Regions from separate parts of the Paenibacillus sp. FSL K6-2441 genome, predicted to be linked through region 2. Evidence: riboswitches for the same ligand, from Rfam matches in the RefSeq annotation. Region 2 holds a riboswitch; each other region holds the start of a gene.
What was found. A riboswitch is a leader RNA that binds a small molecule or an ion and turns the genes downstream of it on or off. The one in region 2 is predicted to bind cobalamin.

Region 1: linked by a shared signal. The riboswitch ahead of NSQ80_RS05870 (ABC transporter substrate-binding protein) and the one ahead of NSQ80_RS02940 (anaerobic ribonucleoside triphosphate reductase) in region 2 are both predicted to bind cobalamin.
Region 3: linked by a shared signal. The riboswitch ahead of metE (5-methyltetrahydropteroyltriglutamate--homocysteine S-methyltransferase) and the one ahead of NSQ80_RS02940 (anaerobic ribonucleoside triphosphate reductase) in region 2 are both predicted to bind cobalamin.

The regions. Positions count from the first base shown of each region.
Region 1 covers NZ_CP150174.1:1,361,470-1,371,979, reverse strand. The annotation lists gene NSQ80_RS05875 (iron ABC transporter permease) at 1-748, opposite strand, end outside; gene NSQ80_RS05870 (ABC transporter substrate-binding protein) at 745-1,755, opposite strand; cobalamin riboswitch at 2,001-2,211, opposite strand; gene NSQ80_RS05865 (methyl-accepting chemotaxis protein) at 2,293-3,873, opposite strand; gene NSQ80_RS05860 (response regulator) at 4,132-5,343, opposite strand; gene NSQ80_RS05855 (sensor histidine kinase) at 5,340-7,112, opposite strand; gene NSQ80_RS05850 (carbohydrate ABC transporter permease) at 7,190-8,014, opposite strand; gene NSQ80_RS05845 (sugar ABC transporter permease) at 8,032-8,922, opposite strand; gene NSQ80_RS05840 (extracellular solute-binding protein) at 9,050-10,402, opposite strand.
Region 2 covers NZ_CP150174.1:696,293-706,802, forward strand. The annotation lists gene NSQ80_RS02920 (Na+/H+ antiporter) at 1-1,145, opposite strand, end outside; gene NSQ80_RS02925 (ribonucleotide-diphosphate reductase subunit beta) at 1,319-2,350, opposite strand; gene NSQ80_RS02930 (ribonucleoside-diphosphate reductase subunit alpha) at 3,037-5,370, opposite strand; gene nrdG (anaerobic ribonucleoside-triphosphate reductase activating protein) at 5,519-6,037, opposite strand; gene NSQ80_RS02940 (anaerobic ribonucleoside triphosphate reductase) at 6,034-8,010, opposite strand; cobalamin riboswitch at 8,179-8,433, opposite strand; gene NSQ80_RS02945 (MTH1187 family thiamine-binding protein) at 8,758-9,057, shown strand; tRNA gene NSQ80_RS02950 (tRNA-Thr) at 9,129-9,201, shown strand; gene NSQ80_RS02955 (cupin domain-containing protein) at 9,404-10,015, opposite strand; gene NSQ80_RS02960 (hypothetical protein) at 10,164-10,510, shown strand, end outside.
Region 3 covers NZ_CP150174.1:2,133,537-2,144,046, reverse strand. The annotation lists gene NSQ80_RS09660 (ABC transporter ATP-binding protein) at 1-1,371, opposite strand, end outside; gene NSQ80_RS09655 (ISNCY family transposase) at 1,658-3,022, shown strand; gene NSQ80_RS09650 (MgtC/SapB family protein) at 3,116-3,829, opposite strand; gene NSQ80_RS09645 (FMN-dependent NADH-azoreductase) at 4,266-4,892, opposite strand; gene metE (5-methyltetrahydropteroyltriglutamate--homocysteine S-methyltransferase) at 5,033-7,339, opposite strand; cobalamin riboswitch at 7,482-7,680, opposite strand; gene NSQ80_RS09635 (multicopper oxidase domain-containing protein) at 7,900-8,898, shown strand; gene NSQ80_RS09630 (DUF2249 domain-containing protein) at 8,943-9,503, shown strand; gene NSQ80_RS09625 (hypothetical protein) at 9,517-10,510, shown strand, end outside.

The DNA.
Region 1 (10,510 bases), 670 kb from region 2:
CTAGTTTGGTTCGTTCTACGGCCATCCCGGAATGGGAGGCTTGACGTTCACCTAAAGTCAGCAGGTTCAAATGTTTAGCCCGGCTCCAAAGGAATAAGGCTCCCAGCAGCAAATACGGCAAAAGGATGGCCGTATACGACCATCCGCGCAAGCTTAAACTGCCCATCGTCCAATAGTAAATTTCATTAATGGTTTTCTTCGACATTGCCGTTAAAAAGGAGACAACAGCCCCTAGGAACGATTGCATCACGACGCCGGACAAAACCAGACTTTCAATCGGCAGCCGTCCGTTCTCTCTAGCCAGCCAAATCACGATCCATAACGTAACCGCCCCCGCCAGGAACGCAACCATCGGAAGCGTAAAGATCCCAAACAGGGAAAACTGCCATCCGAAAAAGATCAGCACCGCCGCACCGATTGCCGAACCTGACGATACGCCCAGTGTAAACGGATCCGCCAGCGGGTTGCGCAGCACCCCTTGGAAGCCGGCGCCCGCTACGGCGAGCGAAGCGCCGACCAGCATCCCGAGCAGCACGCGAGGCAACCGGACCTGGACGACGATTTGCTCGGCTGCCGTCGTCCAATCCGGCGTGATCAGGCGGTCTAACCCCGGGAGCCTGTGCAGCAAGATCGCCGCGATTTCTCCAGCAGGCACATAAACGGAGCCGATGCCGATGCAGAGCAGCAGCGTCACAACCAGGAGCAAGAGCCCGATGACTCCGTATCCGGCGAATTTGCCGCGCTTCATGGCTGGATCAAATCCGGGTGAACCGCCTTGGCCACTTCAATCAGCCCTTGCGTGACGCGAGGGCCCGTACGGCTCAGCAGGTTATCGTCCAGAGCGATAATGCGGTTCTCCTTCACGGCCGTAATTTGGTCCCAGCCTGAACGGCCTTTGATGATGTCCGCTAACGTCTTGTTATTTTCGTCAACAACGCTTTTCGCGTATAAAATGACGTCCGGGTTCGCTTGGATAATTTGTTCCTCATTGATCTCGGACCATCCCTTGACATCGGAAGCAACGTTGATGCCGCCAGCTAACGTGATCATCTCATCCATGAATTCGCCTTTGCCAACCGTCCATCCCGGAGAAAACTCGATGTAGACCTTCTTCTTCTGGTCTTCACTTAGCGAAGCTACCGCATCAGTTACCGTTTGGACCTCTTCCTTCATCTTGCCGACCACTTCAGCAGCTTCAGCCTGATGGTTGGTAATTTCGCCGATCGTCCGAATATGCTCCATTACTTCGTTGATCGTCTTCGGATTGGACTGGAACACTTTATATCCCATATCCGTCAAGTTTTTGACCGTTGCTTCATCGATCAGGCTCGCCGCAAGAATTAGGTCCGGCTGCGCCGCCACGATTGCCTCGACATTCACCTGGAACCCGCCCATCCGCGGTTTGTCCTTCACCGCTTCAGGATAATCATCCAGGTCGGATACGCCAGCGACCTGCTCGTCCAGTCCCAGTGCAAACAGCGTTTCCGTCTCCGAAGGCGCCAGCGAGACGATACGTTCCGGCGCGGCTTCAAACGTAAACTCTTTACCGGTAGAATCAGTGACGGTATAAGGGTAAGTCGTCTCTTGTGCCGCCGAATTGTCCGCCGCCGCGTTCGTTCCAGCGTTTTGCGTCGGTTGTGCAGCGTCCGCTGTGTTCCCTGTCCCCGGGGTGACGGCGTTATTGTTACCGCAGGCCGCAAGCACCAGCAGCAACGCCAGCAGCCACAGGCTTCCTAGTCTTCTCCAGTTTTTCATCTCCAGATCTCCCCTTGCTTTATTTTTCAGTAAATAAAGAAACGCCTTGTGTTCCAGCGGTACGTTGTGCAGCCGGCGGCGAAGAAGTCCGGCTAACCCTCTACCGGCACAAAGAAAAAACCCCAATCCTAGCGGATGGGGTTACGTCTACAAAGTCATGCTGTGCGCGCGCAAAGCGGAGAGACTCCACGATGGCAGCGCCAAGCCATGATGCTCTTGGCAGAACGTTATCCTTTCCTCGAAGGACCGTCTTGAATTCCCGTGGCAGGTCTCCTGACTTCCAGGTCTCGACGAAAACTCGCCTTCCCATCTCCCTTCGCGGGCGACAGTGGCATCATGAGCTCGTCCCTGTTTACAGTGGCGGGACCGTGCCGGATTTGCACCGGCTTCCCTTTTAACCCGAAGCGGTACGGTATGCTTCACCGTTGCTCCAGGACCTACGGGCACAAATTGTACGCTTGTCTTAAGGCTTTCTTCTCTATTGGATTATAGGGGAAAAGCGGAGGACTGACAATAACTAATCCGTTATTCCTTTGATTAGCCCCGTTCTAAAGACAAATCGGCTCCCAGGACACCAATGACTTCACCTTCCCGGACAATCGGCACGGCCAGCGTCATGCAACGCCGCTTGGTGATCGCGGAGATATACACTTCGGAGACGACCGTCTCTCCGGCAATCGCCTGGCGGAACCAGTCCCGTCCTTTGGCGTTAAGCAAGCCGGCTTCCGGAATGGATACGATAAAAGAGCCGTCCTTGCGGTTCGACCAGGCCGCTTCTAGACCAGGCTCTGCGGCTAACAGCTGCTCCAGTGCAGCCCGGTGACTAGCCGGCTCCAGCATGCGGAAACCTGGCTGTTCGGCTGCCTCCAGCAGCTTCCGGGCATAGGCTTGACCAAGGGCCACCGCGTCTTCGCCACCGGCAGCCGGATCCGCCCCGGAATGGACGGAGTTCAATGATACCATCAGTTCGCCCTGGGCCCGATCCAAGCCCACGACCACCGTCTGCAGCTTGGAAATATGCTCTCGCTCCGATTCCATCCGAGCCAGCGCTCCCTCCACATGGGTGATGCTCCGATTGAGAGCCTCATGCACCTCGCTTAGCATCGCCTCCATATTCCGCGTCAGCTCGGCTTGTTCCCGGCTTCGCTGTCCCGCCTCGGCAACCAGCCCGTTCACCTCTGCCACTTCATCCGCAATGAACCGGATGTCCTCCCCCATTCGCTTCATCAGCGAAATTCCTTCCAGGGCCGAGTCACGTCCCTCTATCAGCGTGGACTTCACACGCTCGACATCCGCCGAGATTTGCTGGAACAACGGGGCGGAGGAGTTGATCGCCCTGGTGCTTTGATCCGCCAACTGGCGCATGCGCACGGCGACGACATCGAAACCTTTCCCCTGCTCGCCCAAACGAGCCGCCTCGATCGACGCATTCAGCGCAAGCAACGCGACCTCTGCCGCGATCTCCTCCAAGCTCCGATACAATGCGCCCAGCTTCCGGGTGTTCCCCTCCAGATCCTCCATCGGCCCCACGATCGACTCTTGGGATTGCGCCAAAGAACGAATGGTGCCGTCTACGGTTTCGAGCGCTCCCGCCATACGCATGGCCTCGGCTCGAGTGTTTTCGCTGCGGGTAAGCAAATGCCCCGCTGCGTCATGGATTTGGGAGGCCGAGGCCGCCACCTCTTCCATTGCCGCCAGGCTCTCCTGCACCTGTTCCAGCGAACGTTCGCTGCTTTGCTTGAGCTTCAGATCCTCGGCCGCTGCAGTATCGGCTAATCGTTGCAGCTGCTCGAGGCTCTCGCTCACTTCGCCAACCGCCGCCTGCAGTCGATCCGCCGCCACTAGCGACTCATTGAATACTGCCGTCCAATCGGTTTCCTCCCGCTGGGATTCACCTGTCCCCGAAGGAGAACGCTTGCCCGCCAGCGCCCCGCCTCCCAGTGCTGCCCGCAGGCCGGTTCCAAAGAACAACGAAGACCCCAAGCTGAGCAAAGTAAATAGCACAAGGCAGGGGATATACCATGGCGTCTTTGCCCATAACGCACAAACAGCCAGGACCGCCGTGAAGCCGACACTAAGCCAAGCAGCGATTCTTCCCAACCTTTCGTTCCGATTCATACTCCCACCCCTGATATGTAAATTTTGCTAACATTATAGAATAGGACTAAAGGTATAGAAAGGAAAAATTTAGGCATTCCGAAGTTGGGTGCAAATAATCGACGGAATTTTGTAAATAAAAAAGAGGAATGTAACACAACACGTCACATTCCTCTTTGAACAATCCATACCATCCTATATCTTGGGTGCAATCTTGCGGCATCCTCTCTCGTCTATTCGTTCATTCTCCCATTGTACACCAGAACAGAACGCTCTTCCCTACTTACTCCGCTTGCCGCTGCTGGCCAGCAAGATGTTAATATTCTGCTGCTGCCGGTATTCATTCGGCGTGACTTGATACTTCTTGCGGAACATCTGCGCGAAATGGCGGATGTCCTGATACCCGAGGTATTCCGCAATCTCCGCGATCTTCAGCTTCGGGTTCAGCAGCAGCTGCTTCGCTTGCTCCAGACGGAGCGAGGTTACGTATTCCTTGTAGCCGAGTCCCACCTTCTGCTTAAACAGCTGGCTGAAATACGCCGGGTTCAGGAAGACGACGGAAGCGACCTTTTCCAAAGAAAGCTCCTCATTGTAGTGCTCCTTGATATATTGGAGGGCAACTTCGATCGCTTTCTCCCCGCTGCCCTTCGGCGGATCCAGCAAGGCAACCGGCGAATCGGAAGCCTGTTTCATGCGCATGACCACCTGCGGCACCGACTTGAAATCGTTGTTTAAGCCTGAATGCACGATTTGAAAAGGCACCTTCAAATAGTGCTTCAAATGCGCCTTCACTTCCTCCTGAAACCGTTCGATTCGCTCCGGCTCCCGCGGCGTGATCAGTCCCAGCAGGCTTTGGCGGTCATAGCTGACAACAAACCCCCGGCCATGGCACTCGATCAGCTCGGACAACACGTTTTCAACGATAAAATGCTCCAGCCTTACGTTTTTGTCCCCGGCATCCATCTGAACCATCATCAAATAAAAGCTTTGATAGTCCTCCATAAACGGCGTCAAATCCAAGTTCCCGATATCCAGACCCGAGGCTAATCGCTGAAATACGCCCTCGCGCAAATATTTCAGATTGGCTTTTAAGAGCTCCTCTTCCTTCGTCAGCTCGCTTTCCTCGCGGACCTCCGTGGCCAGGGTACTGATAATTTCCTGCAGGCGCGTCTTCCCGATCGGCTTCAGCAGATAATCGCGAGCTCCCAGCCGCACCGCCTCCTGGGCGTAGGCGAATTCGCTGTGCGCGGAGATGACCACCCACTTCACCCGGGGAAATCTGCGTTTGAAAATACGCATGAATTCCAGGCCGTTCATTCCCGGCATCAAAATATCGGTCAGCACGATGTCGAATCGCTTCTCACCCATCAGCTTCGCCGCTTCCTCAGCCCCTTCGGCCAGTTCCACCCCGTACTCCGGATAAATCCGCTTAATCGTTCGCTTAATGCCCTCGCGAATCGCCCGTTCGTCATCGGCAATCAAAATATTCATGTGGCAACCTCCCCCTCCATCGGAAGCGGCAGCACGACGGCCACCTTGGTTCCTTGATCAGGAATGCTTTCGATCTCCAGACCATAACGTTCGCCGAACATATGTTGAAGGCGGCGGTGCAGATTTTGCAGCCCAATGCCGCTGCTGCCCGTGCCGGATACCTTCGGGATCGGGCAGTTGATCGACTGCTTCAACCAAGCTAGCCGCTCGGCCGTCATCCCGTTGCCGTTATCCTCCACCACGATTTTCAGCACATCTCCAACCTCTTGGGTATATAACTTAAGCACACCTTGGCGTTTGAGCGATTCCAGCCCGTATTTCACCGCGTTTTCGATAATCGGCTGAACGGTCATTTTCGGCAGACGAATGTCCAGCCACCGTTCATCGATCGATTTCTCCACCCGAAGCCGGCCCTCCAGCCGAATCAAGATAATCGTCAAATAATGGTTGATCTGCTCCAGCTCTTCGCGCAGCGTAACCTTCGCTCCGTCCTTCCACTCGCTGCTGTAGCGGAACATCGATGACAGCGATAAGACGAGCTCGCCTAACCGGTCGTTCTCCTTCTCATCCAGCATCCAATAAATCATATCCAGCGTGTTATACAAAAAATGCGGATTCACCTGCGACTGCAGCGCATGCAGCTCGGCGTTCTTCTCACTGACCGAGGAGATCTTCACCCGCTCAATCAGCTCCTCGATCCGGCTGACCATCCGGTTAAACGAGGCGACCAGAATATTAATCTCCTGGTAGGAGGAGACGTTCACCATCCCGCGGAAGTTCCCTATTTCCACCTGTCGCATCTCGCGGATCAGCTTCTTCAGCGGATTGGCAATTGTCCGCGACACAATGCTGGCGACGACGGCGGAGACGATGATCAGGATCGAAATGACGATCAGCAAATACCGCTTCGTTTCCAATAACTCTACATTCAAATCCTGCCGGGGAGTCACGCTGACCACCGACCAGTCGGAAAAAGGCAGGCGGGACGCCACCGTGATCCCCGAACCCTCCTGCTCTACAACCAAGTTGCGGGCTGCATCCAGCTTCGGGAGGTCGTCCAGCATCGGTGCCGGTTCGGTCAACGAGGAGACAACTTGGCCTTGCTGATTGACGAGATAGACCTCGCTATGCTCGCCCAGCTTGAGATTATCCAAAGCATCCAGCACCGGCCCCGGGTTCACCTCGTAAAGCACGACGCCAATCGGTTTGTGCTCGTTCAAATCAAAAATTTGCCGGCCAAAGGCAAACACCGGGCTGTCCTCGGCTAAATCGATCAGCGAGTGGGAATAGACGCCTAACCATACCAATTTCCCGGACGAATCGCGGAGCTGGCGGTACCAGTCTTCCTGGGGATAGGACGGATCCAGCACATTCATCGAGTTGCCGTAATTGTAGATCTTCCCCCGGTTGGTGATAACGTGAATGCCCACCAAATCATCACGCGAGTAAAAGATCGCCCCGATAATGTTCGTAATCGATTGTTCGTTAATATAGGCAACCGCCGGCTCGTCGGTTTTTTCGTTCAGCAGGCGGATCATTTCAAAATTGTTGGTGATCGACTTCGACAAGCTGTCGTACCCTTCATAAAGCAGGCTAAACAGCCCGACGGTTTGAGCTACGTTTTTCTGCGATAGGTCACTAATTTTCTCGTGATATTGCTCAGTCGTCCGGCTGTAGTAGAGCACGCTGACGATCAGCAAAATGCCCGACATACAAAAAAGAAACAGCAAAAACAACCGATGGTTTATGGAATGAAAGCTGTTTCGCAACTGTTTTCTCCCTCCCAACCCCGTGTCCTGCTGCTCCTTCATTATAAGATGGCGTCCTTATTTTGCAAGCGCAATCTTTACCCTTTTACTGCTCCGGCTACCATTCCTTTCGTAATTTGGTTCGACAGGAAGAAATAGATCAAAATGACCGGTAGCGCCCCCATCACAAGGAAAGCGCCGATGGCTCCGTAGTTTACAGAATATTGGCTGACGAATGTATATACCCCAAACGGCAGCGTCTTCAGTCTCTCCGACGAAATGAACGTGGCGGCCAAGATGTATTCGTTCCAAATCGTGATAAAGGTTAAAATACAAACCGTCATCATTGGCGGGACGGACACCGGCAAAATAATGCTGCGGAAAATCCGATAAATGCTCGCTCCGTCGATAAACGCCGATTCCTCGATTTCCGCCGGGATGCTCTTCATAAACCCGCTGAGGATAAAGACGGAGATCGGGGTGGAAAAAGCGATATACGGCAAAATCAGCGACAGATGCGTATTTAGAATATCGACATTTTTAAAAATCACCATCAACGGCAGCAGCGTAGCCTGCATCGGAATCATCATCCCCATCAAAAAGATGGTCATGACCATGTTCCCATACCGCCAGCGGAACCGCGAAATGGCATACGCCACCATCGAGCTGAGCAGGATGACGCAGATCATCGTGATGCCGGTAACGATCACGCTGTTCGATAAATATTTCAAATAGCTCCCGGACTCGTAAGCGTCTTTGTAGTTGTGCCACTGCAGTTCTTTCGGCAAGGCGAAGAAGCTTCCGCCCATGATCTCCTCATTCGTCTTCAAAGAATACAGCAGCAGCCACAACAGCGGGTACAGCTGGGTAACCACCGGAATCGCAAACAGCAGGTATACGATTCCTTTTTTGATTTTTCGCATGAACCTCGCCTCCTTTGCTAGCTGTATTTGCGCTCAAGCTTGTTGAAGATGGAGTTGATGATCGCCGTGCATGTGAGGCACAACAGAACCAGGAACGTGGCAATCGCGCTGCCGTACCCGTATTTCAAGGACAGGAACGAGCTGTTGTACATATGCGTGGAGATGACGTCGGTGGCATGCGCCGGTCCGCCTGCGGTCATCACCATGACGAGGTCGAACGCTTGCAACGAGCCGATAAACGCCAGGACGATCGATATTTTAAAGATCGGGACGATCAGCGGCATTGTGATGTAGCGGTCTGCTTTGAACCCTTCTGCCCCGTCGATTTTTGCAGCTTCATAAATCTCGTCCGGAATGTTCTGCACCCCGGTATATTGAATCAACAAATGATAGCCGAAATACTGCCACAGCGACACGAAATACAGACTGTACATCGCGATTTTCGGCTCGGTCAGCCAGTTATGCGTCCAGCTGTCCAGACCCAGGGCGATAAGCACGCCGTTCAGCATGCCGCCCATCGAGGTCGGGTTATAGATCGTTTTCCAGAGTTGTCCGATGATCACAACCGATAAAATGACCGGCGTAAAATAGATCGACGCCAGCGTGTTCCCCTTTTTCAAATAACGGCTAAGCAAAATCGCAAAAAACAAGCAAAGCGGAATCTCCAGCATGGAGGCTACCGCATAAAGCAGCGTTCTCCGGACCGACGGCCAGAAGACCGGATCGTTCCAGAACATATCTCGGAAATTGGACAGTCCCGTGAACTTCGGGGTGGTGATCCCGTCCCAGTTGAGCAGGCTGGTCCCAAACGATACGAGTATCGGAACAAACACCAAGCACACATACAACAACAGACAAGGCAATACGAAGACGGCTATTGTGCGTGCGGGCACCTTCAGTACTTTCATCTCTCCGCCCCCCAATAGAAATGCGATGCGAAGAAGCGCTCTAGCACGAATGCTTACAAGGGCTACTTCGCATCGATGGAAAGGTAACTTTTTTTAGAAGATCAGGTATGGTTATTGGCTAATGGAATTACTGCTTGTTGGCTTCATAGGCGGTTTGATGCTCTTTGGCCACTTGAGCGGAATCCACTTTCTGCACGAACAGGTTCTGGATGCTGCTGAGGTGGACTTGCGCCGTTGCCGGGTTCATCGTATTGTCGAACGCCAGGTCGCCGCCCTTCACCTTGTTGAACAATTCGGCGACTTCGATGGCCAAGTCGGAGTAACCGGCCGCTTTCAGGTCGCCGTCAACTTTTTGGCCAAGGCCGACAGCGTTTTTGTTCTCAAATTGCTTCTTCGGGAAGTTCAGCGTAAAGAAGTTCAGGAAGTCCTTCGTTTCTTGCAAGTGCTCGCTATTCGCCGATACCGCAAACGCGCTGCCCGGCGCCAGCATGAACTCGTTGGGATCCCCTTTGCCGCCCACCGTCGGGAACGGGAACGCACCAACTTTGCCTGCAACGGACGAAGCGTCGATGGCCCCGGTTTCCCAGGAACCGATCACCCACATGGCGGCTTGGCCGGATTTGAAGATGTTGCCGCCTGCCGTAGCGTCAATGGAGGTTGCGCCGTCCGGGAATGCACCGGCTTGCACCAGCTCTTGGAACTTGTCAACGGCTTCGATGAAGGCCGGATCTTCGAACGTTTTCTTGCCGTCCATGACGTCTTGCAGGAAGCCTGGGCCGCCGTTGGTGCGAAGCAGGATGTTCATGAACAGGAACGAACCGGTCCAAGAATCTTTCTCCCCGATCGCCAGCGGCGTGATGCCTTTTTCTTTGAAAATTTTCACGTCAGCCAGGAATTCGTCGAACGTTTCCGGTACTTTCGTGATGCCGGCTTGCTCGAACAGTTCCTTGTTATAGTAAACGACCTCGATGTTGTTCCCGTCTGGCAGCGCATAAACGTTGCCGTCGAAGCTGTAATAATCAAGCAGACCCTCTTGGTACGTGTCTTTCAGCCCGTTTTGGTCCAGCATGTCGTTCAGCGGTGCCAGCAGGCCGGCGTCCACGAACGGTTTCATTTGCGCGGCCGGGTTCACGATCGTGATGTCCGGAACCTCTTTGGATGCCGCTTGCGTTTTGAGCTTGATTTTTTGCTGGTCGGTATTCAGCGTGTCGAGCTCGATGTGGATATTGGGATGTGCTGCTTCATACTCTTCCACCAGTGCATGGATCGTTTTATAGGACGGAGTAGCCGGGTCTGGATAGATGTTCTGGAACGTGATGGTGATCTTCTCTCCGCTCCCGCTCTTCCCCCCGTTTCCGGCAGGCTCATTCGCCGCCGCATTATTCTTCGCACCACCGCCTCCACATGCCGACAGGCTCAGCGCCAATACGGCGGTTAAAGCGATTGCGGAAGTTCTCTTCCATAGCTTCTGATTGACCATTGGATCATACCCCCTGTATTTAGGATAAACCCATTATTATGCCTTTAAGCGCTTTCAACAAGGCGTGGACTTTGGATATCCGGTAGGTTTTTTTTAGGTGTGTAGATG
Region 2 (10,510 bases):
AACGGCCCGCCGCTGGCAACCACATAAGGGATAGACAGGACACCGGCCATCGTCACCGCGCCGCGGACCCCGGTCAAGGTGAGCAGCAGGCTGGACTTCACCGTAGGTTTATCCCCTTTGCCTTTTTTGTAATCATGAATGGCAAATAAATGCGACCAGATAAAACGAATCCCCAGGATTCCAACCCCAACAATGAGCACGTACCCAATCGCCAGCACATTGTTAATATTCGGGTTAGCGACAGTATCCTGAATCGACGACGGGATGTTCAGACCAAGCAGAAGGAAGACAACCCCGTTCAGGACGAACAGCAGCGTGGACCAAATATTTTCCGTTAACAATTGTTCCTTGGCCAGCATCGTTTCCGTCCGCTCCCGCACCAGCGAATGCACGATACCGCCGACAACAACGGCAATAACGCCGGAAGCATGCAGGAATTCCTCCGTCACGATAAAGATCAGGAACGGCGTGAGAATTTGCAGCAGCGAGTGCAGCGTGGCATCCTTAATCCCTTGTTTGAGCAGCGAGAACCGGATCCAAGCCATCATCAAGCTGAGCACTAAACCAAGCAAGGCCCCGATCACGAACATATAGGAGAAGTCATATAACGCTTCTTTCAGAGAAAAATACCCCGTCACGACCGCCGCAACCGCGTAGTTGAAAGCGACCAAGCCGGAGGCGTCGTTGATCAACGATTCACCCCGGACCAGATTCAGCACTTTCTCCGGGATATGAATCCGCTTGGCGATACCGTTGACGGCCACCGGGTCGGTAGGGGACAGGATTGCCGCCAATGCAAATGCCGCGGCCAGCGGAATGTCAGGAATCACGGCATGGATGAGGTAGCCGCCTCCCAGCGTAGTTAACACGACGAGGACGATGGCGTTCCCGAGAATCGCCCCGCGCATATTCCATAGTTGGTCGCGAGGGAAATACCTGCCGTCGTTGTACAACAGGGGGGCTACGAATAGCAACAAAAACCATTCCGTTTCAAGCTCTAGCGAAAACTCTTTGTAGGCCAGCGCGATGAGGATCCCGAGAGCGATTTGAGTAAGTGCGGTTGGGATCATCGGGATGTAGTGGCTGATGATGTTGGAAACCACCAGACAGATGAGCAGCAAAATGACAGTAATCAGTAAATCCATGAAAGCAACGTCCTTCCGATGTGTCCGGGCACTGGGCCGATTTGGTATTGATTATAGCATATCCGAATTTCTTAAACCGAATTTAAACGGACAACTTCTTTTAACGAAAAAAAAGCTCCTCCGCAGCCGATGCGGAAGAGCAAGAAGCAGTTTCACTTAGGTAACCCCAGGTATTACAGGTCATCGAACCCGTTGTCGTCGCCGACCTTGCCGTAGTTGCGGGATTTGGCCTCGAAAAAGTCCGTTTTCGTTGCGTTCAACGCTTCGTCGGAGAACGGCTTGATCCACGGCATGCAGTTGATATCCACGCCCGCGTACGCTTTCTCCAGCCCCATTAACGTCAACCGTTTGTTGGCGATGTATTTAATGTAATCGGACAATTCGTTTAAGTCGATGCCGGGGACATTTTTTAACGTATAGTGCGCCCAGTTCGTCTCCAGTTCTACCGCCCGGTCGATCGTGCGGTATGCGTAATCGATATTTTCCTTCGTGTTTAATTCCGGATAATCGATCAGCAGTTGCTTGAACACTTCGGCGAAGAAGTAGCAGTGCTGGTTCTCATCCCGTTGGATGTACGAGATCATTTGGCTGGTGCCCATCATTTTCTGATCGCGTGCGAGGTTGTAGAAGAACGCAAACGTACTATAAAAGAAGATGCCCTCAAGAATAAGATCCGCCACCAGCGCTTCAAAAAACGATTGCGGCGTCGGTTCATCACGGAAGTTCTGATAGATGTTGGCGATAAATTTGTTGCGGTCCAGCAGCACCGGATCATGCTTCCAGTACTCGAAAATTTCTTTCTGCTCCTGCTCCGACACGATCGAGGACAGCACGTAGGAGTAGGATTGGTTATGGACCACTTCCTGTTGCCCGATGATCGCCGAGATCGCCTCCAGCGATGAGTCGGTGAAGTAGCGCTTTACATCGCCCACAAACATCGTCTGCATCGAGTCGAGCACGGCCAAGAGCGAGATGTTGATCTTGAAGGTGCGCTGCTCTTCCGGATCGAGCAGGGCGAATTGCTGCGCATCTTTGGCCATCGGGATTTCGTCGGCGATCCAGTGGTTGAGCAGCAGCACCTTGTACAGCTTGTACATATGAGGCATGCGAATGTCGTTCCAGTTCAGGATGCCCGAGCATTCGCCGCCGATGATGCGCGTTGATTTGTTGGGGGCTTCGGTATTAAAAATCGTTTGAAGTTGCATGGGATTTCGCTCCTTAATTTGTGTTGAGTAAGTTGTACATGGAATGGGATTTGCGGGATCAGGCCGCCGGCTGAAATGTTCTTCCGATCGCTGTTGCTCGCGGATTTCTCTGGTTGGACTAGATTCAGAAGTTGTAGAAATCCGCTCACAAAGGCGAACGTCTGGCCCTGATCCCGCATGTATATATGTTCAAAAATGTGAGCGCATCCCCGCAGGGGATAGCGCCTCCGAGCACGCAGTTACGTATAAAGCGCCCCTGCTGCTCTCTCGTCTTGCACCAAAAGTAAGTGTATCCCGAAGGGACAACGCCTCATTGCACGTGGTTTCGCCAGTAACGCCCCAAAGTCGCAGTCCCCGCCTCCGCAGGAGCGCCACAGTAGAGCGGGCCCGAAGGGCGGCAAGCGGCTCATCCCGCCTGCGTCCCCCCGGGTGCGCCGAAAGCAGCAGTCCTGAGCAGCACGGTTTACCAGGTCACCCGGGAGCGCCAAAAGTAAGACGTACCCGAAGGGGGAAAAGCGTTCCACGAGCCAACCTCAGCGATTCCCCGCAGGGGAGAGCGTGCAGGAGCGCCTCTTGCACTCCCGCGTTCTTCCCATTTGCGGGAGACCAGAGGGCAGCAGGCCCTCGGACGCCCTCCCTTACGGTAAGGGAGGGGTGGGGTGGGTTGAGGTCTTGGTTGAGATCACTCAGGAGGCACAACTTTCGCACTCCTCAATCGTCAACGCCCGGCTCCGCACATAATACGTCGACTTCAACCCGGCCTTCCAAGCATGCAGATGCAGGTCAAGGAAGTCAGTAGCCCGGATGTCCGGCCGCACGTACAGGTTGAAGCTTTGGCCTTGGTCGACGTGGCGCTGGCGCGCGCCAGCCATTTCGATCGACCAATGCTGGTCGATCAGGAACGCGGTCTTGTAGTACCAGATCGTTTTTTCGGACAGGTCCGGTGCCGGGTTGGCGATTTTGTACGTCGTCTTCTCCTCATACGAAAGCAGCTCGTACAATGGATCGATGCTGGCGGTCGAGCCGGCGATGATCGAGGTTGATCCGTTGGGGGCGATCGCGAACATCCAGGCGTTGCGAACGCCGTTCTCGCGCACTTCCTTCTGCAGCTCACGCCATTGCTCGGTCGTCACGTATTTGCCTTCGCGCGTGCCGTCAACGTAACCGCGGGACTCGAAGTACTGCCCCGTTTCCCAGTCAGAGCCGGCAAACTTCGGATATTTGCCTTTTTCCTTGGCGAGCTCCATGCTGGATTTGATCAGCAGGTAGTTGATCTTTTCATAAAGCGCGTCGTTGTATTCAACCGCCTCCTGGGATTCCCAACGGATGCCTTCGAGCGCCAGCAGATGGTGCAGGCCAAATGTGCCAAGTCCGATCGCCCGATATTGGCTGTTCGTATACTGCGCTTGCAGCACTTCGATATTGTTGATATCGATCACGTTATCGAGCATCCGCGTCTGAATAGGCACCAGCCGCTCCAGCACGCCGGCCGGCACCGCGCGGGCCAGATGGATCGAGTTCAGGTTGCAGACGACGAAATCGCCAGGGATTTTGGACACGACGATCCGGGTTTGTCCGTCCTTCGTCACCAGTTCCTCTTGCTCGACGACGGTCGGCGATTGATTTTGCATAATCTCCGTACACAGGTTGGACGAGTAAATCATCCCATGCGCCCGGTTCGGGTTCGCCCGGTTTACCGTATCGCGGTAGAACATGTAGGGCGTGCCGGTCTCCAGCTGCGATTTCATGATTCGCTTCATGATATCGATCGCCGGCATCGTGATGCGCGACAGGGTAGGGTGGGCAACGGCTTCGGCGTATTTTTCACGGAAGCTGCCTTTCCCAAGCTCCTCATCATAGAAATCCTCCAGCCCCAATGGGCGGCCGTTCTCATCCTTCCAGCCCATCGTTTTCTTCACTTCGTGCGGGCAGAACAGATGCCATTCCCCGCGGGCCTCCACCGCCTCCATGAACAGGTCAGGCAGGCACACGCCGTGGAAGACGTCATGCGCGCGCATCCGCTCGTCGCCGTTGTTCAGCTTCAGATCGAGGAAGGCAAGAATATCTTTGTGAAAAACGTCCAAATAAACCGCGATCGCACCTTTACGCGTTCCGAGCTGGTCGACGCTGACGGCGGTGTTGTTCAGCTGGCGAATCCAGGGAATCACGCCGGAGCTGGTGTTCTTGTGGCCGCGGATGTCCGAGCCGCGCGCGCGGACCTTACCGAGGTAAACGCCGATGCCGCCGCCCATTTTGCTCAAGCGGGCTACATCCGTATTGGAGTCGAAGATGCCCTCAAGGGAATCGTCGACAGTATCGATGAAGCAACTGGAGAGCTGGCCGGCTACTTTTTTACCGGCATTGGACATCGTTGGCGTCGCCGCAGTCATATAAAGGTTGCTCATCGCCCAATACGCTTCCTTCACCAGCTCCAGACGCTTCTCTTCCGGCTCCTTATGCATCAGGTACATGGCGATGACCATGTAGCGCTCCTGCGGCAGCTCCATCGTCCGTCCGTCGAAGTCGGTGGCCAGGTAACGCTCCGTCAGCGTGAGCAGGCCGATGTAGTCGAACAGCAGGTCGCAGGACGGGTCAATCGTGCGGCCCAGCTCTTCAATCTGCTCCTTCGTATAGCACTCCAGCAGCTCCTCGCGGTAAATGCCCAGCTGGCAGAGCTCGGTGATCAGGTGATAGAACGAGCCGTAAGGCTCTTCCGGGTAGGCTTTGTAGCGACGATTGACGGCCGCTTTTTTGTACAGGGAAGTGAGCAGGGAGCGGGCCGCTGCATATTTCCAATCGGGCTCATCTTTGCTGACGAGCTCCAGTGCGGACATCGTAAACGCGTTGCTAATTTCTTCACCGGTCACCACATCCCGGCGCAGCTTTGCATTGACGCCGCGCAGCAGGCGCTCTTTATCGACGTTATGTAATCCTTGCAAAATTCGGTCAGCATAGACGCCAAGGCGTGCGCTGTCAAACGCAAGCTGTCGGTTATTTGGTTTTGTCACTAGAGTAGGCATGAGATAAATCCTCACTTTCCATATATTAAGGTAGGATGAAGGCTGCAGATGGGTGGTGGTACCCCAAATCTTGAATGTTCAAATTGCAGATAATCAGTGAAAAAAGGGGCGCAATCAAGTTGCGCTCAGGATCAATAAGATCAATCAGCTAAAAAGAGAACAGGGGCTCCCATAACACGGCTTGTCCCTGCCGCAGGCTTTGTTGAATATCGATCAGCCGTTGATTGGAGCTGCCGCGATAGAGCAGGGAAGGATCGCGAAGCTCCTCAACGAACCTTCCGTCGACCAGCACCTCGCAACGCCGCAACAGTTCATATTCGGGGGAGCCGGGGCGTTCGATTAATTCTTCCAACGTATAACCGGTGTAAATCCAGATGGATATTGGCCCGGTTTCCGCCACAAGCCGGTCGATAAAACCGCAGACCTCAGCAGCGGAGAAAAAAGGATCACCGCCAAGGATCGTGAGTCCGCTGAGCAACGGATTATGTTTAATGTCATAAATAATTTCTGCTTCCCGCTCCAAAGTGAGCGGTTCCCCGTAATCGAAGCTCCAGGTTTTTGGGCTGAAGCAGCCTTTGCAATAATGGCGGCATCCGCTGATGAAGATCGCTGCTCTCAAGCCGGGCCCTTCATTAATGGATTCCGGGTAGTACCCGCAAATGTTCATGCGTCGTGTTTCACCCGGTCGCGAACCTCCGCTTGTTTAGCGGGGTTGAACCGTGTCTGGTAGTCGCCGGTCAGATAACCGGTCACCCGGCGCAAACGGCGAATATGCACTTCGCTCTCATGGCTGCCGCAGGAGGGGCAGCTTGCCCCAATGATCCCTTCAAAGCCGCAGGCCGAGCAGCGGTCGATCGGATGGTTGATGCTAAAATAGCTGACCTGCTGCTGCAGGGCGTATTGCACGATTTTGACGAATGCTTCCGGATTGTTGCGGGCATTGCCGTTAAGCTCGATATAAGAGATGGCTCCGGCGTTGCACAGCCCGTGGAATTTGGCTTCCAGCTCAATTTTTCGTGCCGCACTGATGTTGTAGTAGACCGGGATATGGAACGAATTCGTGTAATACTCGCGGTCCAAAATCCCGGGCAGCGGGCCGTAGACCGCACGGTCGCGTTTGGTGAACTTGCCGGACAGCCCCTCCGCCGGGGTCGCAAACAACGTGATATTGAGATTGTGAATTTCGCTTTGGCCGTCACAATAGTCGCGCATGTAAGCGATCAGGTCGTAAGCTTTCTGATACACGGCTTCATCTTCGCCGTGATGCTTCCCGTACATCGCCTTCATGCATTCGGCCAGCCCGATGAACCCGATGGACAAGCTGCCGTGCTTCAGCAATTCGCCGACCTGATCATCCGGCGCCAGCTGCTCACCGCCTTCCCAGACGCCTTCCCGCATCATGAAATCGGAAGCCTTCGCTTTTTGGGAGGCCTGAATCGAGAAGCGATGCAGCAATCCCTCCAGGGCGATATTCATATAGTGAGTCAGCTCGCGGTAGAAGCCGCGTTCGTCGGGCTCTTTGCGGTGTCCCAACGCGATGCCGTACTTCAAGCCTAGCTTGACCAGGTTCAGCGTATTAAAGGAAAGGTTGCCTTTGCCAGACAGACGATTGCGGCCGAACCGGTCAGCCAGCACCCGGGTGCGGCAGCCCATGGTAGCGAATTCCGTATCCGGATCCGTTGGGTCGTAATACATCAGGTTGAGTGGGGCGTCCAGGTTGGCGAAATTCGGATAAAGCCGTTTGGCCGAGCATTCCGCCGCTTTCAGAAATAGGGAGTAGTTAGGTTCCCCCGGATTCTGGTTGACGCCTTGTTTACATTTAAAAATCTGAATCGGGAAAATCGGCGTTTCCCCATGGCCCAGCCCGCGCATCGTGGCCGTGAGCAGGGAGTCAATGACCAGTTGTCCTTCCGGTGAGGTACATGTGCCGTAATTGATGCTGGTGAACGGGATTTGCCCGCCGGCCCGGCTCGACATCGTATTCAGATTATGAATCAGGCTTTCGGCCGCCTGGAACGTCTCGCTTTTGGTTTCCTTGAGCGCATAGTTAAAAGCCTTGGGATACTGATCCCGCAGGTCACTGCGGCTCATCGTGATGTCGCCCAAATCAGCGTTCGCATCGCCTTCTTCAAAATAATCCAGCCCTTTGCGGAAGTACTTGGCGAACGATTTGGCTACGTACGGGGCGAGATCGAAGTCCAGCTTGTTCGCGGACACACCGCCGAATTGGGAGTTTTGCTGGGATTGGAAAATGATCGCCACCAGCGCCATCGCCGTCATGATGGAAGTTGGCGGGCGTACGCTGCCGTTGCCGGTGTTGAAGCCTTTGCGCAGCAGTTTGTCAAACGGGATAAAAATACAGTTCGTTGTGCCGAGGGCGTACTGATCCAAGTCGTGAACATAAACGATGTTATCCTGAATGGCCTGTACCAAGCGAGTTGGCAGTACGAAATGGCTTGCATACCATTTGGAATACTCGCTGCCGAATTTGCTCATCTTGCCGGAGAAGCTCTCTCCATTTAAATTGGCGTTCTCGCGCAGCACCTCAAGATTGCGGCTCTGGACGATTTCCTCGCCCATCCGAATCACTTCATCCAGCAAGGTGTCCCGGCCGGTATACGTCTGGCTTACCCATGCCATAACACACTTCTCCTCCCTGTAAACCGAGCTTTGGTTCAAAATAAAAGAGCATGTCCAACCAACGAGGTAGACATGCCCGAATGCACTGCAAAAAAGTGGACAGACCAAATCAAGGCCCCAACATTTCGGCGGCAAGCGGACACCATCCCTGATCCTCGCAGGTTTTCCGTCGGTGTCTTTCAAACGGGCAGGTCTCCTGGCTTTCGGAACGTTGCTGACGCCTTCCCGCAGCTCATCAAGCATTAAGCTGTAGTGGCATATCGTCAGTCGAACGGCTGGGTCTTCAAGACGATGTAGGCGAACGCCTCGTCTTTAGTACCAAGCTACCGATTACAGTGGCGGGACCGCAGCGGACTTGCACCGCACTTCCCTTTTAAGCTCCGGCGGCTTGTCCGCCGGATCACCCGTTCACACTATATTTTGTTGCGTTGATCTAAGGATAGCCCAAGATATTGTGTTTGTAAATGGGATTTTCCCATTGAAAGCAGACTGAAAATCACGTGAAAATCTCCGGTCCGCGCAACGATGCGGAGAGTGGGGGACAGAAGAAAATTGTGAACATTTATAAATGGGACTGGAGGACTAGATCGGGTTTTACAGAGTGTGTGAGTTTTGGGGACGGTAAGGATATTAGCAGACGGGTTCGGTTGATCTTAGAGAGGAGAGTTGGTTAGAATATACCTGTAGGACGAAAACCAGCTCAGGGATTTGATTCAAACCAATTACCAGGAAAGAAGGGAGCCGATTATGGCTATCGCCGAAGTTACCGTTATTCCGATCGGGACGGGGAGCACCAGCCTCAGCGCTTATGTGGCCGAGTTGCATCGGGTGTTGGAGAAGCAGAAGGGCATTACCTTTACCCTCACCTCCATGAGTACGATTATTGAAGGATCGTTAGATGATGTGTTTACTGCGATTCGCGCGATTCACGAAGCGCCGTTCCAATCCGGTGCCGGCCGCGTATCAACCTCGATCAAGATCGATGATCGCCGCGACAAAGCCAGCTCCTCCGAACAGAAGCTGCGCTCTGTGCGCGAGAAACTATAATTTCTTGAAATTGGTGCTTGCATTATTTTTAAAACTCGGTATAATAAATTTTGTTCGCTAAAAACGAACCTGCTGGTGTAGCTCAGCTGGTAGAGCAACGCATTCGTAATGCGTGGGTCGGGGGTTCGAGTCCCTTCACCAGCATCTGATATGCAAGCATAACGCGCCCTCCGAGGTTTTCGGGGGGCGTTTTTGAATTGTTGAAGGACCTTGTTCATCTTCCGAGTGACCTCTTGCTCTTCGCTTGTTAGTTCTTCTCCGTTTCTTTGTTTTCTCCATGCGCTTAGCACTAAATTGTGACCGCAAATAGGGAGGTTTGCTGAAACCTCCCTGTTCCTTGGTGCGCTTACTCTTGCTCCATCGCATCCCTTTTTGTCCGATGCACCGTGCCAAACGGATGGTGCGGCGGGGCATAAATGACATACACTTTAAGCGGCTCGTTGCCGGTGTTGATGATGTTGTGCCACGTGCCGGCGGGGATGAAGACCGCGTCGTCTTCACGGATGTTTCGTACGAAGGTGAGGTGATCCGCTCGATCGCCCATTTGCGCAACGCCTCGACCCTCTTCCACGCGTACAAATTGGTCCGTGTTCGGATGGATCTCCAAGCCGATATCCTCACCGACCGGAATGCTCATCAAAGTGACCTGGAAATGCTTGCCCGTCCAGAGAGCGGTCCGGAAGTTCCGGTTATGCTCGGCGGCATCGCTAATATTAATCACAAACGGCTTTTGCCCGTAATCTTGAAGCGGCTGCCGGTTCCAAGCGTCGTCTTGCGAAGGAGACGGTGCGTATTCAGGATAGATCGGGCTGGGCTCGATATAGTCGGGATAGCGTGCGGGTTGAAATGCCTGCGGATATCCGTAAACGAAGTAAGGTTGAGGATAGATGTAAGGATCATACGGAGCGGCGTACGACAAGCCGGGGTACGGTCCGGGAACATAACTCATGTTTGACATAACCTCCAGTTTTTTTATCCATCATATGCCTATTCCTTGCTCCTGTGCTTGTATGAAAATGAGTCAATTCTACTGATGCATTCATCTAAGAATCTTCTTTCTCTCTTACATAGAATAGAGCATACCTTAGTAAAGGGGAGAAGATGGTATGGCAAAAACGCTTTTGGATTACAACTCGACTGTTGTGACTCCGGTGACCAATGGTGTTAACATTCCGATTCCGGTTGTAGGGGGCGTGCAGATTGCAGCAGTTTCCGTATTCCTTGATCCGGCCGATCCGGCGTCCTTGACCAACCGTGTTGAGTTGAAGGCAACGATAGGCGTTGAAGCGCTGACCGATACGCCGAATATCCTGGTGCGCATCTGGAGAGCGGGCACCGAAATCTTCTATGGGTTAGTAGAGCTGGAGGATGCTTTCAACGACTGGGGTCTCATTAGCGTGCACATGGTTGAACACGCCCCGCTCGGAGTCCAAAACTATCAGCTGATCGTAGA
Region 3 (10,510 bases), 1.4 Mb from region 2:
CTCCGCTTCGCTGACTTCGCGCTCGATGCCGTAGCACAGATTCTCACGGATGGTTCCGGCGATAATCGGGCTTTCCTGCGAGACGTACCCAATCATCCCACGCCAGGAGCGAAGCGAAAACGAATCGATGGGGTCATCTCCCAGTCGGATACTGCCCTGCTGCGGCACGTAAAACCGCTCCAGCAAGGAAAATAACGTCGTTTTGCCGCCGCCGCTTGGGCCAACGACCGCCGTTACCGTCCCCGGCTCCATCGTAAAGGAAACGTCCTGCAACACCGGCTCGTCCGGTTTGTACCCGAAGGTAACCCCGTCCACGATTAACGGCTGATCCGCCTTCGTAATCTCCTGACCTTGGCCAAAAGGCTCCTCCTCGGCATCCAGCGTTTGGAGAATCCGTTCCGTAGCGCCTTTGGCTTTCTGAAGTTGGGTGAAAAACGTCGTCAACTGCGTCATCGGCATGACGATCTGAACGAGGTACAGAATAAACGCCACCAGTTCCCCGGCGGACAACCCGCCGCCCGCCACCTGCATCCCGCCGTAGCCAATTACCACGACGAGCAGCATCATCATGACAAAGGCCATAAACGGGCTAATCCATGCCATGACTTTGCCCTCCCGCACGCCGAAGGAGAGCAGTCTGCCAATCGCTTGGCTGCCGCTTTCATATTCCTTCCGCTCCGCGTTCGATGCTTTGACCAGGCGGATTTCGGACAACACCTGGCTTAAGGCCGCTGTAAAAGATGCGGTCTCGTCCTGCATGGCCAGCGAAATTTTATACATCGTCCGGCCCAGCGGTACAAGAATCAAAGCGGCAAGCGGGATCACCGCGAACATCACCAGGGTCATTTTCCAGTTCAAGTAAAATAGAACGGCCACCGCACCCAGAATCGAGATGATTCCGCTGATAAAGCCGGAGACCTGTTCGGAGATCAACGTTTTGATGATCCCGGTGTCATTGGTCATTCGGCTGACCGACTCCCCGGTCCGATTGTTGTCGAAGTAAGATACCGGCAAGCGGAGCAGCTTCTTCCATAAACGATCCCGCAGGCCAGCAACCATGCGCTGACCGGTATAATTCAGCAGGAAGATCGATAGTCCCGAAGCGACGGACATCCCGACAAATGCGGCGCCGATCCACACGATCTGCGAACCGCTGATGGAAGACAACGAAAAGCCGTCAACAAGATTCTTCGTGAACATCGGAATCACGAGGCTGACCAACGTTGACAGCAAGCTGAGGACGATCGCGACGGCAAACAGCGGCAGCGGCGGCTTCGTTTCCCGCAGCAGGCGGAAAAACGCCTTTGAGCTTCCACCACTTGTGCTCACTTGACGATCGGTATCTTTAAAATTGAAGTTATTCCTTGGCATGTGTTTCTCTTCCCTTCCATCTCTATCTGAAACAAGACGAGCCGGAAATACCGGCTCTAGGAAAAAGACTACATTCGGAATTTAAACTGAAGTTAAACAAAATAAAACCTTAACTAGTTTCCCCTGAAAAAGTCAGGGTGTTTTGAGCATAATTAAAAGGAATTCAGCACCTCAAAATGGAAATTGTTATTGACGAGATAACAAAGTTCCACACCCCGAGGGAAGAATTCCTTTGCTATAGGAGTTCAACAGAAGCCCTCGGGAATCCTTCCAAGAGGTGAAGAAAATGTTGAAACTTCGAGACGAGCAATTGACCATCTGGGATGCCATTCTCCCGGAATCTGTTAGAAAGTTGCCGGTCGAGCTTGCAATCATAGATCAATTACTGGACGACGACCGTTTTCTTCAACCGTTTACTGAGTTGCACCCGAAAGGCAAGAAAAGCGGCCGTCCTACGCTTGCAATTGAAAAGTACATCCGTCTTATGGTCCTGAAGCATAAATACAATTTGGGCTACGAGTCACTCGTGAAGGAAGTCGGTGACAGCATCACATGGCGAATGTTCTGCCGGTTTGCCATCGACGAACCGATGCCCGACCCGTCTACGCTCATCTATGCCCGCAAACGCTACGGCGACAAGATCGTCGAAGACATCAATGCCGCACTCGTAAAGCAGTGTGAGGAAAAAGCCGTTCTGAAAACCCGCAAATTGCGCACGGATACGACGGTTGTGGAATCCGACATCCATCACCCGACAGACGCTACGCTGTTGCAAGATGGCGTAAAAGTCATCACTCGAACGATTCAGAAAATCCGGAAAGTCGCCTCCCACACTGTTCAAGGCTTTGAAGATCGTACGGCAGAAATCAAGGAAAAGATTCTGTCCATCGCGAAAGTTCTACGTCGCCGCACCCGTGAATCTTGGGAAGAAGTTGACCGGATCACTGGGAGCGTAATCGAAGTAGCCGAGAACGTTGTGAACAAGGCGCAAGCCGTTATCGAGAAACTGCAAGACAAGGGCAAAGCTGCTCTTCGACAAAGTAAAACCAAACTGACCGAGGCGGTCACGCTAACCGGCAAGTTGTTGGAACAAGCCAAACAGGTCGTTTCCGGCAATCGAATCATCGCAGATCGGATCGTCAGTTTCTTTGACCCGGAAGCAAGACCGATTAAGAAAGGTAAGCTGGCCAAAGGAACTGAGTTCGGCTACAAGGTGCGAATCGACGAGACGGAAAGCGGCTTTGTGACCGGCTACGCTGTCTACGAGGGGAACCCCTCGGATGATGAACTGCTCGTTCCCGCTGTACAGGCGCATATCAAGCAATTCGGCAAAGCGCCGCAAGCTGTAGCGACCGACCGCGGTTTCTCAAGCAAGAAGAACGAAACGGCCATTACCGAACTTGGTGTGAAGCGAGCTAGCTTGCCGCGAAAGGGCAAAAAAGGCATTGCCCGATCCGAGTACGAAAACGAATTATGGTTCAAAGACTTGCAGCGTTACCGTGCAGCTGGAGAAGCGAAGATTAGTCTTCTCAAGCGGAAGTACGGTTTGAACCGCAGCAGGTATCGGGGCTTTGTCGGCTCAAAATGCTGGGTCGGCTTCGGGATTCTGACCCACAACCTGCAAAGAGCGGCAAAAATGCTCCAAAACTAACATGGAAACCGATCATTAGGGAAAGTTCCCCCTCACAACCCAGCCAGCAACCCGAAACTATTTTTGAAAATCGACTTTTTCAGGAGCAACTAACTAGAGATTCTCCACTTCCACGCTGATGACATGGTTAATCTTCCGGAGAAAATGGTACAGCTCCGTCGTATACTCCTTCTCCGATGCGGTAATCACCATATCGATCCGCTGGCGTCCTTCCTCCAAGTCTTTGATTTTCAGCCGCCGAATCCGGTGCTTGTTCACTTTCGTTCCTTGTTCTGGATCACCGCTGCATTCGATGATACGAATCAGTTCGGTTACGTTGCCGTGATCCTCCATGACGATTTTGATGGAGACATCGCGCTGATTCAGCTTATAGGGTCCAATCCATTTAATGATATAGGGTACGACATTCACGGAAATGATCAACAGAACCACCGTTAATGCAGCAGCCAGATAAAACCCGGTTCCGATTGCGATCCCAATCCCGGACGCTGCCCAGATCATCGCCGCAGAGGTAAGGCCGGAGATCCCCTCATTGCTTCGGCGAAGTATCGCCCCTGCCCCCAGGAAACCGATCCCGCTGACGATTTGCGCAGCTAGCCGCATCGGATCCATGTTCGGATGATCCGGTCCGGCGAATTTGGCAAACGCCTCGATCGACACGATCGTAACCAAGCAGCTGGCAATACAAATAACCATACTCGTCTTGATTCCCAGCGGTTTCTGCTTTAATTGCCGGTCGATACCGATAAATAACCCGAACAATAGAGCTAGGCCAAGCTTTACAACCATTTCCATTTCGTTGTTCATGATCGCAACTCCTTCAAGTATATAAGGTGAGTATAATTGTATTCGGCACTTTGGTGCAAATCGAACATACCCGCCCAGAAGATAAAAAAGAGACCCGGCTAACGGATGGATCTGCCCCTGTCAGCAAGAGTTTCTTGGACTTACTACTTCACAAGTTCAGAAAAGATATCGTCAGGGTTCGCTTCAGAATGAGAGTGCACAAATTGATCATATGATCCCTCAAAAGTGAACCTCCCCTGGTTCAGTAGATGAATCTTACAATCCACTTTCTGAAAATCATGCAGCGTATGGCTTGATAGTTAGAGGGATAATTTTCTAATATTGTTAGATTTTCTGTTAGACTCATTTTATTTTTTCCCTGCTTCGTTGGTCAAGAAGAAAAAAGCCTGAACCGTATTTAAACGGCTCAGGCTTCTGAAATTGCATATCAGATAAATTAGAATCTTGCAGCCAGCTCGGCAGCGCGTTTTACGCCATCTTGAATAATTTCTTCGGCGCGGTCTTGGAATTGATTATGCCCCTCGACCACAACGGCTTCCGGATCGTTAATGCCCCAGAAGGCCAAGGTGTTCTTTACATAGTTCAGAGACATTTCCAGCGCACTCATTGGACCTTCGGAATAAACGCCGCCGCGCGCTTGCAGCAACGCTACTTTCTTGCCGCCGACCAGGCCAACCGGACCTTGCTCGGTGTACTTAAACGTTTTACCAGCTTGGTTCAAGTAGAACAGGTAGGTCAACAGCTGTGCCGGAATCGTGAAGTTCCACAACGGGAACGCAAATACGACTTTATCCGCATTCAAAAATTGCTCCAGATAACCATTGGCCAAGTCAGCAGCTTTTTGCTCTTCTGGCGTTGTCGGGATCCCATTATTGACTTTGAACAGCCCGTTTAGCATATCCAAATCATAATAAGGCAGGTTCAACTCGAACAGGTTCAACTCGGTGATTTCATCATTAGGATGAGTTTCTTTGTAAGTTTGCAGGAAGCTTTCATACAACTTTACAGTAGCAGATTGCTCTGCTGGGCGATTATTGGCTTTGACAAATAAAACTTTAGACATCTGTGGTTTCCCTCCAACTCTTTATCTTTACTTTCTTTTTTCTAGTTACTCTATATTATCTTGTAACTGATTTAACAATGGTAATGATAAAGGCTAACTACCACTTTGTCAATTACAGATTCAAAAAAATCAAACTTCCTTCACTGCCGTGTTGCCTGCGTTCCACGTCCAAATTTGCTGCGAACCTGCTCTGCTGCCGCCGTCATTTGCCGCAGCGCTGCGACCGTTTCGTGTTGTCCTCTCGTTTTCAAGCCGCAATCAGGGTTCACCCAGAAAAGTTCCGGGTCCAAAACTTGGAGCGCCCGCTCGATTAACCGTACCATCTCCTCCGCAGACGGGACGCGCGGGCTATGAATGTCGTAAACCCCCAGCCCGATTCCAAGCGGATACGTATGCTTCTCAAAACTCTGGATCAGCTCGCCGTGGCTGCGCGACGTTTCGATCGAGATCACATCGGCATCCAGCGCACGGATCTCCTCCAAGATATCGTCAAATTCGCAGTAGCACATATGCGTATGAATCTGCGTCGTATCCCGGACCGATGAGGTCGTCACGCGGAACGCCTTCACCGCCCACTTCAAATAGTTCGCCCAGTCCTTCTGCTTGAGCGGCAGCCCTTCGCGCAGCGCAGGCTCGTCCACTTGGATCATCTCGATCCCCGCTTCCTCCAACGCCTCGACTTCCCTTCGCAGAGCCAGAGCAATTTGATAAGCCACCTGCTCCCGGGACAGGTCGCTGCGAACAAAGGACCAGTTTAGGATGGTGATCGGTCCCGTTAACATCCCTTTCACCGGTTTGTTCGTCAAGCTCTGGGCATAGGCCGTTTCCTTAACGGTCATTGGCTTCGCAAATTCGACGTCTCCATAAATGATCGGCGGTTTTACGCAGCGCGTGCCGTAGGACTGTACCCAGCCTCCTTGCGTAAACGCAAATCCCGGAAGCTTCTCTCCGAAAAATTCCACCATATCGGTGCGCTCGAATTCACCGTGCACCAATACGTCGAGCCCGATCTCCTCCTGGAGCTCAACCCATTTGCGGATTTCCGCTAGAATGAACGCCTCGTACTTCTCTGGGCTCCACTCGCCTTTACGCCATTTCTGCCGGGCGGCCCGAACCTCGGCGGTTTGCGGGAAACTGCCGATCGTGGTTGTAGGCAGGAACGGCAACTGCCACTTTGCCTGCTGCTTCCGCCGCCGATCGGCGAAATCGCTGGCGCGCTCGGCCGGAGCCGCTGCAGTCTGCGCTGCTTCTTCCCGCACCGAAGCAAGGCTGCGGGCCGGATCTGCGGCAAGTACAGCCAAGGCGCGACGATTCTCGGCGAACTGCACCGGCTCTGGTTCTTCCCCATTTGCCGCCCTGCTTAAGCTCACCAACTCCTCCAGCTTCTGCTCGGCAAAGGCCAACGCATCGCGCAATACCGGATTAAGCCGCTCCTCCCCTGCAGCAGATACCGGGACATGCAGCAAGCTGCAGGAAGGCTGCACGATCACATCCGGCGCTCCGGACTGGAGCGAAATCGTCTTCACCAGGCTAAGCGCCTCATCTAAATCCGTACGCCAAATGTTCCGCCCGTCAATCAGTCCCGCTCCTATCGTCTTGCCAGCGGGAAAGCCGTAACGCCGGAGCGCTTCCAGGTTACCGTCCCGGCCGTGTACGAAATCCAACCCCAAGCCGTGCACCGGCAGTTCAATCAGATCTTCGTATCGTTCAACCGCATCAAAGTAGGTTTGCAGCATCAGCCGCAGTCCCGGAACCTCCTGCGCGATCGCCTGGTAGATCAAGCGAAGCCGGTGTACGTCCTCCTCACTTAAAGAGACAACGATAGCCGGTTCGTCGATTTGCACCCAATCTGCGCCCGCCGCCTTCAGCTCGCGCAGCACCTGTACGTATAGCGGCAGCAGCTTGCGGGTCCAAGTCTCGACTTCCCCCGCCGTTTCCCCCTTGGACAGCTTCAGCAAAGTAAACAGCCCAAGCAGTACAGGCCTTCCGTTGATCCCGAGCTCCTGTTTCGCTTCCAGATAAGCCGCCAGCGGCCGATTGACGGTCAACTTGGGATCTCGGTTCCCAAGCTCAGGCACGATATAATGGTAGTTCGTATTAAACCATTTGGTCATCTCACTGGCGGTCGCTTGGTCGTCGCCTCTTGCGATGGCGTAATACAGATCAAGCGATACTTGGTCACCGTTCCATACGAAGCGCTCCGGTACTAGGCCAAACATCGTCGCTGTATCAAGGACGTGATCGTAATACGTAAAATCGCCCACCGGGATGACATCAAGTCCCCGATCCCGCTGCAGACGCAGGTTGTTCAATCGAATCTCTTTTAATCGAGCATGGAGCTCCGGCTCCGTGATTTTTCCTGCCCAATAAGCCTCGATCTGCTTCTTCCATTCCCGTTGTCCTCCGATTCTGGGATACCCCAGATTTCCGCTAACAAAGTCCCCCATATTCATTGCCTCCCATTGGTAAGTTCAAAACGCGCCAATCCGTAAAGCACAAAAAAGGTCCTCGATAGCATGGCTAAAGAGGACCTTCGATCCGTTGTTCGATGGCTTGCAACTTTAACACCTCCCTATCTCCCGTAGGTACAGCAGTGCTGTCGAAATAGGCAGGTCTCCTGGCTTCGGCATCATCGCCGGATGTGACCTTCCCAATGATTACATCACCAGTGGCATCTCACACATCCGACTCCTCCGTTACAGTGGCGGGACCGCGCCGGCATTGCACCGGACTTCCCTTTTAAGCTCCGGCCAATCCTGGCCGGAACACCTATTTCCGCTATATTCGGTTGGAATATACCTACCATCTTACTTCATCTGCCCCGCGAATACAATATCAAACAGATCGGAATTAACTTATTTATGCAATGAGAATGGGAATCAAATGACAACATTTTCGACAACTTTCATGTGATACATATCACAATGCGGTCTTCGGACCCATCGTACGATGAAGGTACATCAAGGAGTTATTGCTTAACCATTTCAGATAGAAAGAGGAATGACCGATGAAATCGCGGAACATCCCGAAGCATCTATTGCTTAGTTTGTGCTGTCTGGTCATGATTGCCGCAGCATGGTTTGCGTTCCCATCGGAGACACCCCAGGTCAGTGATACCGTCCTGCAAGAGGAAGAACAGCATCTCCATCCACCGCCAGTTGAGCCAATCATTCAACGGGAAGGCCATACCGTCCGCATTGAAATGACCGCGCAGCAAGCGGATATCGAGATTTCCGAAGGCGTCACTTATCCCGCCTGGACACTTAACGGTACCGCCCCCGGGCCGGTGTTGCGCGTGAAGCAAGGCGATCAGCTGGAGTTTACCTTAAAAAACCTAGATCCAGATATGCCGCATTCGATGGATTTCCATGCGGTCCATGCCGCTCCAAGCGAGAAGTTCGTTGAAGTGATGCCTAACGAGCACGGCACGTTTACTTATCCCGCCAACACGCCAGGCGTGTTCATGTACCATTGCGGAGCAAGTCCGGTACTGCTGCATGTAGCCAATGGGATGTATGGGATGATCATCGTTGAACCGAAGGACGGATACCCTACGGACTCGGATATCGACCGAGAATATACGATCGTCCAAAGCGAGTGGTATGCGGCAAATGATTTGGATGCTTTTCAACAAGGTGATCCGGAGTATGTTGTGTTCAACGGCGATGATTTTACGTTAAAAGAACACCCCTTGCTCGCCAAAGTCGGCGACAAGGTTCGGCTGTACGTCATCAATGCGGGACCAAATCATGTTTCTTCGTTCCATGTGGTTGGGACGACCTTTGATCGCGTCTATCTGGACGGGAATCCAAGCAATCAGCTGTACGGCATGCAAACGGTGTTGCTTCCGGCCGGCGGCGGCGCAGTCGTTGAGTTTACCGTCATGGAAGAAGGCGATTATCTGATTTTGACCCATCAGCTGGGTGATGCTAACCTCGGAGCTACGGCGATCCTGCGCGTAAGCCAGGACGGGACAGATCATGGAGAACCGGTGATGAGCCATTAATGAAATACCATTTTCACGCAAATTCATAAACGAGGTGACGTTGGATGAATCGACAAGACGCCAGAATTGTAGAGCTGGACGTTCGAGAGCAACTACGGAACAAACTGGAGCCGTTCCAGCTCATCATGGATACTGTCAAAAAGCTGGAAAAAGACGATCTCTTCGTGCTTCACGCCCCCTTCAAGCCGACCCCTTTGCTCAAGCTTCTGAAAATGAAGGGACTCGTCGGCAAAGCGGTGATGCTAGACAAAGAGCATTGGATCACGACATTTGTCCATAAGAAAAACAAGGCATGGCTCGAAGAGGAAAACGAATCCGTACCAGTTGAAGCAACCGCAGAGATTGCTCCGGCATCAACGGGTGGATCCGGCGAATCTGCCGCCAGCCCTAACATCATCACGCTGGACAACCGTGGTCTGGAACCGCCGCAACCGATGGTTCGAACGCTGGCAGCCTTGGATCGCTGCAAATCAGGTGATGAGGTGCATATTCACAACGACCGGGTACCGGTATTTCTTATCGAGGAATTAAACAGCTTGGGCTGCACCTATACGGTGGAAGAACAACCGGATGGGACGGCCAAAGTCCAAATTCGCAAACCTTAAGGAGGTGAACCTGATGCCGGCCATGTCCCGCCTGCCCTTTCTCTTTATCGTCACCGGAATCTTCGGATTCGTCCTGTTTCACGCCACCTCCCTGATGTCACTCACAGGCTGGATCGGCGATGATATCCGCGGCCCGGCCGGCTGGTTCCAGGTGCACCTGTTTGTGCTGGGCTGGGCAACCATGCTGGCGATGGGTGCCGTCTACCAGCTGATCAACGTTATTTTGCAGTCGAAGATCTACAGCGAACGTCTCGGGTATGTGCATTATACACTTTTTACGATTGGTCTGTTTGGTCTGCTATTTGGCTTCATTCAAGGCGACACGTATTGGATTGGCGGCTTTGCCACACTCGCATTCTCTGGAGTTGTCCTGTTCGTTTGGAACCTGGCCGCCACATTGCTGCGGGCCGAAACGTGGAACGCGATCACCATTAGCACTGCCTGCGCGGTGTTTTACCTGCTGCTCACCGGGTTATCCGGGATGGCGATGGGGATCAATTTTGCGACCGGTCTTTACAACGATTTGCACGAAAACCTATTTGGTACGCATATCTGGCTGGGGACGCTAGGCTGGTTTGGTCTGTTGATCACCGGGTTCAGCTACAAGCTGTTGCCGATGTTTTATTTGTCCCATAACTATCCAACCCGGCTGGAATATGTCGTCTTAGGGGTATGGAACGCAGGGGTTCTGCTAGGCGCGACTTCCTTTCTGTTTGGTTTGCCAACAGGCTTCAAAATTGCCGCGCTGCACCTGATTGTTGTTGCCGTCCTTTGTTATAACGTTCATCTGTTGCAAATCCGCAGCAAACGGCATAAACGCAGCCCGGGGGCAGGCATTGAATGGACAGTCACCGGAAGCCAAATCTTTGCCGCCTTTGCGGTCATGTTTGCGGTTCGGGCACTGGTGTCACCAGGGCAACTGCTGGAAACTCAAACTGTTCTTACAGCCGGCTTTGTTTACTTAAGCTACTGGGTGTCGTTCACGGTGCTTGGATACGTGTCCAAAA